2 regions of the Pectobacterium punjabense genome follow, and region 2 is predicted to be linked to the other one. Evidence: predicted binding sites of a transcription regulator. Region 2 holds the regulator's gene; the other holds the start of a gene.

Region 1 (7,322 bases), 350 kb from region 2:
ATAGACGAGTTGTTATTCGGTAAATCGGTCGGTACGGGCTCTGACCAGGTTTTACCGCCGTCGGTTGAACGGCTCTGATAGATAAAATCGGCCCAGCGGCTGCGGTACAGCGCCAGCAGCGTGCCGTCCTGCAACGGGGTGATGTTCATGTGTACACAGCCCGTGCTGTTTGGCACCGGATATTCCCGCCAGGTTTTACCCCGATCGCTGGAAATTTTCACGGCGCTATCATCATCGTTACCGACCCACTTCTCGCCAGGCTGAACGCGGCAGTAGAACACCGGCAGCAGCCAGTCACCGTTTTCCAACACGGTGATGGGTTGGCGGATAAAGGTGCCCGGCTGATCGAGCAACGTGCCGATCTCACCCCAGGTGGCACCCAAATCGGTGGACTGGCGATAACGCACAATTGCGGTGTCCTGATTACCGGATTTCTGTGCGGTGTACAGCAGCCACAGCACGTTATCCGGCGCGAGGAACAGCACGGGATTCTGTTCAGAACGCGTCGCATCCTCAGACAGCTTAACGGCTTTACTCCAGCTATCGCTGCCTTTCACAAGGCGTGACAGGTAGATAGAGATATCTGCAATCCCTTCTTGTGTACCGCCGAACCAGACGCACAGCACATCGCCGTTTGGCAGATGGAGCAGGTTGGCTGCATGATTCTGCGGGCATTCCGACGGAATGTAGGCATCCAGACGCGCGGCATCGCCTTCTGCGTGATGAACTTTTCCGCTACGTTCCACGGTAATGGTTTCGCTACTCATGACTCAGGCTCCTGATTTATTTTCAGTTTGAGAAATTTTGATTTTGTGTTCTTTATTCGGAATCATGCGATCGAGCAGCATGACGATAGCCGGGGTAACCAGTGCGACGTACATGTTGTCGATACCGTATGGGTTGCCGAGTATGTACCAGACGGAGGTGGCCACGCAGGCTGAGATCAGACTGGCGTTAGCGCCGCGGGTGCTATTAAAGAACGGCAGATAGAATGCAATCACCGCAACTACGGAAATCGACAGGCGAATGGCACGGGTAAAGAACGACAGCTTCAGAACTTCAGGCACCAGCAGGACGAAAACTAACGGCAGGAATCCGATAATGAGCGAGAATACACGCGTCATTTTCATCTCTTTTTCTGGCGTCGGATTGTAGTACGGGACGTAAAAGTCTTTCACGATCAGTGAGGCGATCGCCAGTGCTACGGTACTCACGCTGATAAAGATTGATGCGACCAGTGAGGTTGTCACCAGTCCTGCTACCCACGGGTTCATATCTTGCAGGAAGACTGGCATGGCGTACAGGCTGTTGATTTCTGGGTGAGCAAACTTCGCCGCGACGCCGATAACCGCGATAGCAATTGCAATCGGCATACAGAAGAAGAAGGCAACCCAGGTCGCGCGTTTGGCGGAAGTGGCATCCTTGGTGGCTGAAATGGCTTGAATAACGAATTGGGTACAGAAAATCGATCCAATGGTGCCGATCAGCCAGGCAAAGATAGTGCTGGCACCAATTTTACCGTCCCACGTCCAGTAGTAATCCGGCATTTTTTCAATCATCGGTGTGATGCCACCGGTCATTTTCAGTGCCACGTACAGAATGATCATAACGCCGACATATTTCACGGCGCTGTGAATCAACGTCACGTAAGCAACACCTTTTAAGCCGCCAAAGTAAAAGTAGAACGTACTGACGATAGCGGTGATCAGGGCTGCAACGGGCAGAGAAATTTTCAACACGGTTGAGATGGCTGCCGCGCCGCTGACGTAGTTGCCCACGTTAACCAGCAGCAAAGCATAGATCATGATGATTGAGATGATGTTCTTGGTCGATGTACCGTATTTCTCAGCGATCGCACCGGAAATAGTAACTTTGCCCGTGTTGTAGATTTTTTTGACCAGAATCATCCCGAACAGCAGGAAGCCGATGGCGGCACCGATCACTGACCAAGAGGCGGCGATACCATTTTCAAAAGCGGACTGCGCCGTACCTACTGTGGATTTGGCACCGATAAACTCGGTCATCAGTAGAACACCGACGATAAATGCCGGTAGCGCACGCGATCCTTCCATGAATTCGGTGTTCGATTTACTGCGTAGTTTGAGCGTTAACCACGAGGTGAATGCGATATAAAATACAATCATCCCGATGATTATGAGGGTGTCGGTAAAATTAAAATGGTTCATATCTTCTCGGCCTTAAGTGGAAATTGTAATTTCTCTGTTACTGCGAGAATTGATTAAGGATGTTGCGGATGTTGTCTTCATCCTGTGCGGAAAACTGGATCGGATAGCGGCTGACGCCGACATCTTCACCCATGATCGCCAGCGCTTTCTTCACCACAGCCGGTGAAAACGCGATGGCGTACAGCGTCTTACGCAATTCGGCAACCTGTTCTTGTGCCTGACGGGAGCCTTCGATGTCACCAGCATGGAAACGGTGCCAAATCTGGCTGATCGGTTCCGGTGCCACGTTAGCTAGCCCGGAAATACAGGCGGAGCAGCCGTCAACAAAGCCCTGGTGAATGAGCGAGTCTGGGCCATTCAGTACGTCAAAACCCTGTACGCCTTTCACCGCTTGCACATAGCTGCTCAGGCTTTCATAGCTGCCTGCGCTGTCTTTGATGCCGATGATGTTCGGGTGATCCGCCAGCGTGCGGACGGTTTCCGGTGCCAGCGTATTCCCCGTGCGTGCAGGAATGTTGTAGAGGAACACCGGCACGGTCAGCGCATCGGCGACGGCGGTGTAGTGGGCGATCAACTCTTCCTGTTTTAATGGGATGAAATAAGGGGTGATGACTGAAACGGCATCGACACCCAGCGCGGCGATACGCTTGCCGAGCTTAATGGTTTCCCGCGTGGAGATTTCACCGATGTGGCCGACAACGGGCACTTTTCCGGCAACTTCATCCACGCAGGTTTCGGTGACGGCGACTTTCTCATCGGTGTGTAGAACAAAGAACTCACCGTTGGTGCCGTTGCAGAAAATACCGTTGCCATAGCGCATCTGGCGCTGAACCTGAAGGCGCATAGCTGCGGGGTTAAATTCGCCCTGATTATCAAACGGCGTGACGATGGCGGTCAGGACGCCAGCAATTTTCTTACTCATTGTTATTCCTCGTGACACGTAATCAAAAAGTGAAAACCTAAAACTGCCCTACTCAAAACGGTGTTCTTTAACGCCTAATACTATTCACTTAAGCCTGTTGTTAGGGGAAACACAGGGGGAGGTTCCCGCAGGGATGCCTCACCCCTGTGGTCGCCCCGTGTATCTCGATGCTTGAACGGTCGGCATCAGTTCTTTAACGCTGTGCGGTTAAAACAGGGTCAGATAAACCTCACGCACATCGTCAGCACTGACCTGCGTCGGTACATTTTTCATCAGGCGCTGAACCTGTAATGCGGCATCGACCAAGTAGGGCAGGTGATCTTTTTCCACACCGAGCTGCTGTAGGGTGTTGGGCAGATTGAGTCGTTTGACCAACTCGCTGAAGTAGGCCACCAGCGCCTGCGCTTTTTCCGCTGTACTGAGGGTTAGGTCGGCATCCGGCACCAGGTCATACGCCTGTGCGAATTTGTCCTGTGCGGCGTCCTGCACGAAACGCATGCAAGGGGCGAGCAGAATGGCGTTCGCCACGCCGTGTGGGATGTGATACTTGCCGCCGAGCGGGTAGGACATCGCATGGACCAGGTGCGTACCGGAGTGGGCAATGGCGGCACCGCCATAATAGGATGCCCACAGCATGTTCAGCTTGGCTTCCATATTGCCTGGCTCGCGCACGGAGGTTTCGAGGTTGGCAAACAGCTTTTTCAAGCCAATCAGTGCGTAGTTGTCGCTGACCGGGTTGGCAATTGTTGACGTGAAACACTCGATCAGGTGGCAGAGTGCATCAATACCGGTGGAAGCGGCGATATGCGGCGGCATGCTGACCGTCAGCTCTGGCACCAGCGCAACGTAGTCCGGCAGCATCACTGGCGTAATAATGCCGACTTTCGTCTCTTTCTCTGGGATCGCCAGAATGGCATTTGGCGTGGCTTCAGAGCCGGTTCCCGCCGTGGTTGGGATGAGCAGTGATGTTGTGCGGCGGGTGGGTTTTTCCCCTGCCAGCAGGCTATCCAACGTCACGGTTTCATCGCCCGCACACAGTACGGAAAGCAGTTTGGCAACATCCAGCACGCTGCCGCCGCCTACGCCGATGACCAGATCGGTCTGGGTTTGTGTCAGTTGGCTCAGTATCTGGGCAACGTCATGTTGGCTCGGCTCGGCAGGCACGTTATCAACCAGCAGAACCTGCGGAACGGCTTGCTTAACTTGTGCGATCAGCGCCTGAACGTCAGGCAGCCCGACAATGTTTTTGTCGGTGACAAATAAAACGTGCTGTTTACCTGACAACAGATGACTGATGTCCTGAAGTACCCGGTAGCCGCTGAGGATAGTGCTATTGATGTTCATGCTTATTACCTTGCCTTTTCTCTTCTTCGCCAGAGCGTTATCGCGATGATAATGGTTGCGATGGTGATTATTTTCAGTCAAATGGCATGTTTCTCATCACGACTGAACGCCATTTGCCACATCGTGGTGATAATTTATAGGTGAAATTCCTTTTAAATAATTTGATGTTGCTCACATATAATCAAACGTGATTCAATATAATCATTATCAGGTAATCATGAAGCGGGGATGAGGTATGCCAAACGTGCAGCAATCAGCAGAACAGGTATTAGTGGTCGCTGATGACTTTACGGGTGCCAATGATGCGGGCGTCGGTCTGGCGCAGCATGGTGCGCGGGTTAGCGTCGTCTTTGACGTTAATAAACTGCACGCGGATTTACTGGGCGATGCGGTGGTGATCAACACCGATAGCCGTGCGGCGCGTGACGACGTGGCGTCTCAACGTACCGCAGAAGCGGTTGCAGCCTGGCAGGCCGCTGGCGGACAAGGCTGGATTATCAAGAAGATTGATTCGACGCTGCGCGGGAATTTGGGCGCGGAAATCGCCGCTGCGCTGTCTGCTGCTGACGTGCCCGTCGCGCTGATTGCCGCGGCGTCACCGACGCTGGGACGCGTGACCCGCAAAGGTGAAGTCTGGGTGAATGGCCGTCTGCTTACCGACACGGAGTTTGCCAGCGATCCCAAAACGCCGGTGACCTCCGCTTCTATCGCTGCCCGTCTGGCAGAACAAACCGCGTTACCGGTGGCGGAGATACACCTTGATGACGTCCGTCAGGCTAATTTAGCCCACCGTTTGCAGCAGCTGGCGGACGAGGGCGTGCGTCTGATTATTCTTGATACCGATGTGCAGGACGATCTGACACATATCGTTGATGCCGCCAGAACGTTGCCGTTTCGCCCCTTGCTGGTCGGTTCGGCAGGTTTGAGCGACGCGTTGGCGAATACGCAGAATTTTACGCGTAAAACCGAAAAGCCGCTGCTGGCTGTCGTCGGGTCGATGAGCGACATCGCTCAAAAGCAGATTGCGGCCGTCAGGCTGCGCAGCGATGTCACGCTGGTTGATATTGATATCAACGCACTCTTTTCAGCCGAGTCATCCACCGTCATGGCATCCCAGAGTGAGGACGCGGTGAAGGCGCTGATGAGCGGTAATCACTGCATTATTCGCACCTGTCATAACGAAAATCAGCGCTTCGAGATCGACGCGCGGTGTCAGCAGCTTGGACTTAGTCGCCAGCAGCTTGGCGAAACGATCAGCCACTATCTGGGGGAACTCACGCGCCGCATTGTTCAGACACTAGATAGCCAGGCTGCGGACGGCGCTAGCCGACGCTTGCCGGGAGGTTTGTATTTATCTGGGGGCGATATCGCGATTGCCGTGGCAACCGCACTGGGTGCTACCGGTTTTCAGATTAAGGGACAAATCGCATCCTGCGTGCCTTGGGGATACCTGCTGAATAGCGTTGTCGGCATGACCCCTGTGATGACTAAAGCGGGGGGTTTTGGCAACGAAACTACTCTGCTCGACGTTTTACGTTTTATTGAGGAGAAGGTCAGTGAGTAAAATTATTGCAGTAACGATGGGTGATCCGGCAGGGATTGGACCGGAAATTATTATCAAATCTCTGGCCGAAGGCGAGCTTTCCGGCGCATCTGCCGTGGTGGTGGGCTGCGTACAAACGATGCGGCGTGTTCTGGCATTGAATGTGGTGCCAGCCGTAGAGTTAAAAATCATTGATAAACCGGCTGACGCCGTATTCGCACCTGGCGTCATCAACATTATCGACGAGCCGCTGGAAGATCCGCAGGCACTAGAGCCTGGCGTCGTTCAGGCACAGGCGGGCGATTTAGCTTATCGCTGTATCAAGAAGGCCACCGAGCTGGCAATGGCAGGTGAAGTGCATGCGATCGCGACTGCGCCGCTAAATAAAGAAGCGCTGCACTCGGCAGGCCACCTCTACCCAGGTCACACGGAGCTGTTGGCTAAGCTGACCAACAGCCGCGACTATGCGATGGTGTTGTATACCGACAAGCTGAAGGTTATCCATGTTTCAACGCATATTGCGCTGCGTAAATTCCTCGATACGCTGAACCGCGATCGCGTGGAAACGGTGATCGACATGGCGGATGTCTTCCTTAAGCGCGTCGGTTTTACCCACCCACGTATCGCCGTTGCCGGGGTTAATCCGCACGCGGGTGAGAATGGTCTGTTTGGTGATGAAGAGATTAAAATTGTCTCGCCATCGGTTGAAGCTATGAAGGCCAAAGGTATTGATGTGTATGGCCCGTGCCCGCCGGATACCGTCTATTTGCAGGCGTATGAAGGCCAGTACGATATGGTCGTGGCGATGTATCACGATCAGGGGCACATCCCGCTCAAGCTGCTGGGCTTCTATGATGGGGTGAACATTACCGCTGGGCTGCCGTTTATTCGCACATCGGCTGACCACGGCACGGCCTTTGACATTGCCTGGACGGGTAAAGCGAAGCCTGAAAGCATGGCGATCTCTATTCAACTCGCGATGCAACTGGCCTAATTTGCGGTGACTACGGCTGCTGTCCGTACGGTTTTTTAAGCTACAGAGCACATTGCAGGATATCTTCCTTCCCGCCTTCGGGAAGGTTTCTGGTATCCTGCAACCAAGAATGATTACGCATTACATTGCTGATAACGTTTGTTGGGTAACGTGTAAAAGCGTTCCTGGCGAAAACGCTTCACTCCTCTATCATCCCATTATCATTGTTTTCATTCTTTATATCGATTGACCAACAACTTAAAATTATTTTATGACTGTCAGATGGATATCGCCGTGGACCCTACATTAACTGATGCTTTCCGCATGAGCGGGGATAAAGTAAAAGGACAAAGC
Region 2 (7,322 bases):
TATTTTCATTTCTGACGTAATGGACAGCAGAGTGAGGCAGCAAATGGCAGCAGAGCAGAAAGCAGTGACACGGGATACCCACGATAAGGTTATTTTGCCGGTTTATGCACCCGCGAAGTTTGTACCAGTGAAAGGTAAGGGGAGCCGCGTCTGGGATCAGGATGGCCGAGAATATATCGATTTCTCCGGTGGTATCGCGGTCACGGCGCTCGGTCACTGCCATCCGGCGCTGGTTAACGCCTTACAGCAGCAGGGCGAAAAACTGTGGCATACCAGCAATATTTTCACGAATGAACCTGCGCTACGCCTTGCCAGCAAACTGATCGATGCCACTTTTGCCGATCGCGTGTTCTTTGTTAACTCTGGTGCAGAGGCTAACGAAGCCGCATTTAAGCTGGCGCGTCACTATGCGGTTAAACGCCATAGTCCGTATAAAACCAAGATCATCGCCTTCTACAATGCATTCCATGGTCGCACGCTGTTCACCGTTTCAGTTGGTGGACAACCTAAATATGCCGATGGTTTCGGGCCTAAGCCTGCCGATATTGTGCATGTTCCGTTCAACGATCTCGCTGCGGTTAAAGCGGTGATGGACGATCACACCTGTGCGGTCGTGCTGGAACCGATTCAGGGTGAAGGCGGAATTACCCCCGCTACGCCTGAATTTTTGCAGGGCGTTCGTGACTTGTGCGATCAACATAAAGCGTTGCTGGTGTTTGATGAAGTGCAGAGCGGGATGGGGCGTACTGGTAAATTATTCAGCTATATGCACTATGGTATTACGCCGGATATCCTGACAACGGCTAAAGCGTTGGGCGGTGGGTTCCCGATTAGCGCGATGTTGACGACAGAAGAGATCGCATCAGCCATGACGGTTGGGGTGCACGGTACCACTTATGGCGGTAACCCTCTGGCCTGTGCGGTGGCGGAAGCAGCGCTGGATATTATCAACACGCCGGAAGTACTGTCGGGCGTAGCGGCTCGTCACGAGCGCTTTGTCAGTGAACTGGAGAAAATTAACCAGCAGTACGGCGTATTCGAGCAAATCCGCGGGATGGGGCTGCTGTTGGGTGCCGAGTTGAAACCGCAGTGGCATGGCCGCGCGGGAGAGTTCCTGGCTGCTGCAACGGCGCAGGGACTGATGGTTTTGATGGCAGGGCCGAACGTGATCCGCTTTGTGCCATCGTTGATTATTGATGAAGACGATATTGTGCAGGGAATGGCGAAATTCGCTAAAGCCGTCGCGCAGGTCGTTAACGCAGCAAACTGATTACGCCATAAAAAAACGTAGGGAACGTTTTTCAGCGTTGCGTTAGCAACGACCCGTAGGGTGGTGAGCAGGAAGCTCGCCATAAAAAAAGCGTGAAGCAGAGGCTTCACGCTTTTTTGTTGGTAGGGTACAGCGACAGGGATTTAGCGAGTGCCGTAAACGACAATCGTTTTACCGTGCGCAGAGATCAGGTTCTGGTCTTCTAACATTTTCAGAATGCGGCCCACGGTTTCACGCGAGCAGCCAACGATTTGCCCAATTTCCTGACGGGTAATTTTAATTTGCATGCCATCTGGATGCGTCATGGCATCAGGTTGTTTGGCCAGGTTGAGTAATGTTTGGGCGATACGGCCGGTCACATCAAGGAAGGCGAGGTTGCCGACTTTCTCAGAGGTAACCTGAAGTCTGCTTGCCATTTGCGCAGACAAGCGCATGAGGATATCCGGGTTAACCTGGATGAGCTGGCGGAATTTTTTATAGGAAATTTCAGCCACTTCACAGGCGGTTTTTGCCCGAACCCAGGCGCTGCGTTCCTGACCTTCTTCAAACAGGCCGAGCTCACCAATAAAATCGCCCTGATTGAGGTAGGAAAGAATCATTTCCTTGCCTTCTTCATCTTTGATTAGCACTGCGACAGAGCCTTTCACGATGTAGTAAAGCGTTTCTGCTTTTTCACCTTGGTGAATCAGCGTGCTCTTCGATGGATACTTGTGGATATGACAATGGGAAAGGAACCATTCGAGAGTTGGGTCTGTCTGCGGTTTGCCGAGAACCATTCGCTATCATCCTCTGTTGTAATTCACTGCGCAAATTACAGGGGTCAGAGTTCCCTGTACGGCGTGTTTAACTGCTAAAAAAATAAAATTCAGTCTAGTCAGAATGACGTCAGGGAATATACTGGAACCACTGTACCCTTGATTTTCCGGTTGCTGCCTTGCCGCACCGTAAACGTGGCTGGGTATGTCTGGCTACGTCATCATCATCTTCTTCGTTTCTGGCTTTGTCCAGAAAAGGTCTATTCTATTTTCGTTTTAACACAGCTTTAAGGATGTGTCTTGTGTTGTCTCGCTTCAGCATGACAAAGCTCTGATTAACGCTGGTTTTTGTACAGTAACGGTATAAATTTTCAAAAAATTTTTAGTGGAGAGGCATCATGCAGGCTCGGGTAAAATGGGTTGAAGGCTTAACGTTTTTGGGCGAATCCGCATCAGGGCATCAGGTATTGATGGACGGTAATTCCGGCGATAAAGCGCCCAGTCCGATGGAAATGGTGTTGATGTCCGTAGGGGGATGCAGCGCGATTGATGTGGTGTCGATTCTGCAAAAAGGTCGCAATGACGTGGCGGATTGTGAGGTGAAATTAACCTCGGAGCGCCGCTCTGAAGCGCCGCGCTTATTTACCCATATCAATCTACATTTTACCGTGACGGGAAAAGGGCTGACCGATAAAGCCGTCGAGCGAGCTGTTGCCCTGTCAGCGGAAAAATACTGCTCTGTGGCATTGATGCTGGGCAAAGCCGTCGAGGTGACGCACAGTCACGAAATTAGAGTGCTGGAATAATCCCTTTCTCTGGGTACTCATTCTGGTCACTTAAGCCTGTTATTAGGGGAAACATAGGGGGAGGTTCCCGTAGGGAGGCCTCATCCCTGTGGTCTCCCCGTGTATCTTGATGCTTATTCTATCGTTTTCCCTTCGATTAACCGCTGTACCAGCGGTGCCATGATGAGCTCCATCGCTAGCCCCATTTTCCCGCCGGGAACGACTAACGTATTGATGTGGGAGATAAACGACCCCTGCAACATGGCGAGCAGATAGGGATAATCAATATTATCCAACCCCTGAAAGTGAATGACGACGAAGCTTTCGTCCAGTGAAGGAATTGACTTGGCGGCAAACGGGTTAGAGGTGTCCACGGTGGGTACGCGCTGGAAGTTGATGTGCGTACGAGAAAACTGCGGCGTGATATAGGTGATGTAGTCTTCCATGGAGCGGACGACAGAATCCATCACCGCTTCACGCGAATGACCGCGTTCATTGACGTCACGAATCAGCTTTTGAATCCACTCCAGGTTGACGATCGGTACTACGCCGACGAGCAAATCGACATGCTGTGCCACATCATTTTGTTCGGTGACCACACCACCATGCAGCCCTTCGTAGAACAGGATATCGGTAGGTTCCGGCATGGGTTCCCACGGTGTGAATGTCCCGGGAACCTGATTATAGGGAATCGCTTCATCGTAGGTGTGGAGGTATTTACGCGTCTGGCCGCGACCATGTCGACCATATTCGATAAACGATTGTTCTAGCAGGCTGAAATCATTCGCTTCTGGGCCGAAATAGCTGATGTGGCGCCCTAAATCACGCGCTTTGCGGATCGCCATGTCCATTTCCGGGCGGGTATAGCGGTGAAAGCTATCGCCTTCTAACTGGGCTGCACGTAGATCGAACTGCTGGAAAATCTTACGAAAGGCCAAGCTGGTTGTCGTGGTTCCCGCTCCGCTGGAACCAGTAACCGCAATAATCGGATGCTGATGTGACATAAGGCGCGTGACTCCGTGATCGCGATGCGCGCATAGGCTGAAAGCCTGCGCACATTCTCAAAAATGACGTAATGGTTCCCATTGTTAGCATGTTTGGCGCGTTCTTTCACGTCTTTCACCATGCTCAATAAGGAGCATGTCCACCTGCATTGAGCTGCCCGCGTGGCATAATATTTAGCGTCTCATGCAACTCAGACCACACCAAAACGACCTCGCCAGATTGGAGCTGACTACGGATATCTTCTACTTTCTGCGCCAGCGAACGTTCCTGCTCGCCATAATCGGTGCCTTCACGCAGCACGAAAGATTCGATGATGTTATCCAGCGTTTCTGGATCGAGCTGTTGCCAGGGAATAATCACGCTAGGGTTCCTGAGTAAAAGTGGTTCCTGAAGAAGGATCGGCGGCGTGGTCCAAGAATGGGCTAAGCCAGTTGGGAATGCGCTGTTCCAGCCACATTTCCGGTTTCAATAACGTACCACTCACGAAGCCAACATGCCCGCCGTGTTCCGTTAGTTGATACTCAATATTAGACGGTAACTGCGACAGATCGGGAATGACCTCTGACGTCATAAAAGGATCGTCTTTTGCGTGGATGATCAGCAGTGGTTTGCGTATTTGAGGTAACAGCGGCAGCGCGCTACAGCGTCGATAGTAGTCAGTGGCATCGTGAAAGCCGTGGATACGGGAGGTAATGACGTCATCAAACTCGCGCAACTGGCGGATTCGCTTCAACTGCGGCAACTGGATCGGCAGCGTGTCCGGGTAAGCTGCCAGCTTGCGGCTGGCGTTTTGTTTCAACAGGCGCAGCAGGTAGTGCTGATAGACGCGGGAGAATCCTTGTTCCATCCGACGGCTGCAAGGTTCGAGCATCAACGGCGCGGAAACGATGACGGCGGCGGACAGGGAACAGCCTTCACCCTGCTGACCGAGCAGGTAGGCCAGCATGTTTCCGCCGAGAGAAACACCGATGGCAGCGGTAGGCGCCGCGCCCAGCGTTTCTTGCATCCAGTGCAAAAAATAGCTGGCATCGCTGGTTTCGCCAGAATGATAAATGCGTTTCATCCGGTTGGGCTTACCGCTGCACCCGCGAAAATGCATGATGACGGCCAGCCAGCCGCGCTGTTTACAAGCATGTAGCAGGCCGTGGGCGTATGGGCTGTGAAAGCTGCCTTCCAGCCCGTGGAACAGCACCACGCGTGGTTTGTGCCGTGCCTGCGCGGGCGCTTCGCTCCATGCCAGATCGACGAAATCGCCGTCGGGTAATTCGAGCGCTTGCCAGACTGGTGAGAACTGCGCGTGACGGCGAATCAGGCGCGGTAATAGCGTTTGCAGATGCGGATTATGCGCACCGCTTAGCGGATGAAAATGGTCATGCATAAAGGATATGAAAATCTTGTTGTCGGCTCTTGTACGATCAATATCACACTGTTAGCTTCAATGCTGCCAGTTGGTACGACATTTGGGTCAGGAGCGCCCACAAATAATGGAACTGAGTTTATTTCTTTCGATGTTAGGTTTTTTGTGGGTAGCGGCTATCACACCGGGGCCGAATAATATGTTGTTGACCACTTCGGGCGCGAATTTTGGCTTTATGCGCTCACTGTGGCTGATGGTTGGCATCATGTTGGGGATGCAGAGCATTTTGCTGCTGGTCGCATTCGGCGTCGGCGGTTTGATTCTGATTTATCCTTCGTTGCACTTTATTCTGAAAGTCCTCGGTAGCGCCTATCTGCTTTGGCTGGCGTGGAAAATCGCCACGGCGGCTTACGAACGGTTGGAGACATCCGTTGCGCCGCCTCAGCCGATCCGGCTTTATCAAGGGTGGTTGTTGCAATTCTTAAACCCGAAAGCGTGGCTCATGGCGTTGGGCGCGGTGGCCAGCTTTAGTCTGGCGGGTGAAGGCTATAACCATTCGGTGATCGCGATAAGCATCGGCATTGTGCTGGTGAATCTGGTTTCCGGTGTCATCTGGCTGGGTTTTGGTACGGTGATTGGGCGACTGCTACGCAGTAAGAAAGCGTGGATCATCTTCAACGTATCAATGGGGCTGCTAACCGCTGCCTGCGTGTTGTTGATTTGGCATTAACGTTGATTTGGCATTCATGCTGGTTTGATAACGTCGTGAGCGGTTTATCGCTCGCGACGTTATCAGGAGAGGGACATCAGATTTATTCGCTCTGCATCATCTGTTCTAACTGTTCCTGTGCGTCCAGCCAGGACAGCTCCGTTTCTTCTAGCTCGATTTTGACTTTGGTTTGTTGTTGCAAGCAATCGGTGAGCTCGGCCTTGCGGCTGATGTCGTAGATTGCACTGTCCGCCAGCCGAGCTTCCAGTGCTGCGAGCGCTTCCCCCAGCTTCTCCATCTGCTGTTCAAGCTTGGTGATCTGCTTACGCAGTGGCTGAGTTTGTGTTCTCAACTCGGCTTCACGGCGTTTCTGATCTTTTCTGCCCTGTGCGCTGTTGGCAGCATTTTCTTTTGGCGTTTCATCGGCCGTATTTTCCTGACGTTGCAGGCCAACCAGCCACTGTTGGTAATCTTCCAAATCGCCGTCGAATGGCTCTACTTTCTGGTCGTGTACCAGATAGAGATCGTCGGTGGTAGAACGGATCAGGTGTCGATCGTGCGAGACGACAACCAGCGCGCCTTCAAAATCGATTAACGCTTCGGTTAGCGCCTGACGCATGTCCAGATCGAGGTGGTTGGTCGGTTCGTCGAGCAACAGGAGATTTGGACGCTGCCAGACGATCAGTGCCAGCACCAGACGCGCTTTTTCACCGCCGGAGAAGCGCTCGGTGATCTCGGTGACTTTGTCGCCCTGAAAACCGAAGCCACCGAGGTAGTCGCGTAGCTGCTGTTCCGTTTCCCGCTCAGCCAGGCGCACCAAATGTTGCAATGGTGACTCGTCTGCACGTAGGAACTCCAACTGATGCTGGGCGAAATAACCGAGCTTAACGCCTTTTGCCAGCCCGATTTCTCCTTTCAATGGGGCAAGCGTGCCAGCAAGCAGCTTGATCAGCGTAGATTTACCTGCGCCGTTATGGCCGAGCAGCCCGATGCGCGAACCCGGCACTAAATTGAGTTTGATGGATTCGAGAATCAGCTTGTCGTTGTAGCCTGCGCTGATCTTTTCCATCTTCATGAGTGGATTAGGCAGCGATTCCGGGGCGCGAAAGCTAAAGCGGAAAGGGTTATCGACATGCGCTGGCGCAATCATCTCCATGCGTTCCAGCATTTTTATCCGGCTTTGCGCCTGCTTGGCTTTGGTCGCTTGCGCACGGAATCGGTCAATATAGTGTTGCAGATGCGCGACGCGCTCCTGCTGGTGCTCATAAAGCGATTGCTGCTGTGCAAGGCGGGTGGCGCGTTGGCGTTCAAACGAGGAATAGTTACCGGTGTACTCGTTAAGCGACTGCTGTTCGATGTGCAGAATCTTGGTCACCACCGGATCGAGGAAATCGCGGTCGTGCGAGATCAGAACCAGCGTACCAGCATAATTTTTTAACCA

What was found. Region 2 encodes CRP, which controls carbon source genes, mostly activating them, when cyclic AMP is high. Its sites were predicted from a motif close to ATGTGANNNNNNTCACAT; they were not measured.
Region 1: E2566_RS17750 (iron-containing alcohol dehydrogenase) is a predicted target of CRP. The motif match lies at 4,612-4,629, and genes of this name have one in related genera.

Annotation. Positions count from the first base shown of each region.
Region 1 covers NZ_CP038498.1:3,902,996-3,910,317, reverse strand. Annotated here, with positions in the region: gene E2566_RS17765 (sialidase family protein) at 1-767, opposite strand, end outside; gene E2566_RS17760 (sodium:solute symporter family protein) at 771-2,186, opposite strand; gene E2566_RS17755 (dihydrodipicolinate synthase family protein) at 2,224-3,108, opposite strand; gene E2566_RS17750 (iron-containing alcohol dehydrogenase) at 3,316-4,452, opposite strand; gene dtnK (D-threonate kinase) at 4,688-6,016, shown strand; gene E2566_RS17740 (D-threonate 4-phosphate dehydrogenase) at 6,009-6,989, shown strand; gene E2566_RS17735 (DeoR/GlpR family DNA-binding transcription regulator) at 7,251-7,322, shown strand, end outside.
Region 2 covers NZ_CP038498.1:4,257,854-4,265,175, reverse strand. Annotated here, with positions in the region: gene argD (bifunctional acetylornithine/succinyldiaminopimelate transaminase) at 44-1,270, shown strand; gene crp (cAMP-activated global transcriptional regulator CRP) at 1,414-2,046, opposite strand; gene E2566_RS19395 (OsmC family protein) at 2,424-2,831, shown strand; gene E2566_RS19390 (phosphoribulokinase) at 2,945-3,814, opposite strand; gene E2566_RS19385 (YheU family protein) at 3,939-4,175, opposite strand; gene E2566_RS19380 (hydrolase) at 4,177-5,193, opposite strand; gene E2566_RS19375 (LysE family translocator) at 5,300-5,902, shown strand; gene E2566_RS19370 (ABC transporter ATP-binding protein) at 5,985-7,322, opposite strand, start outside.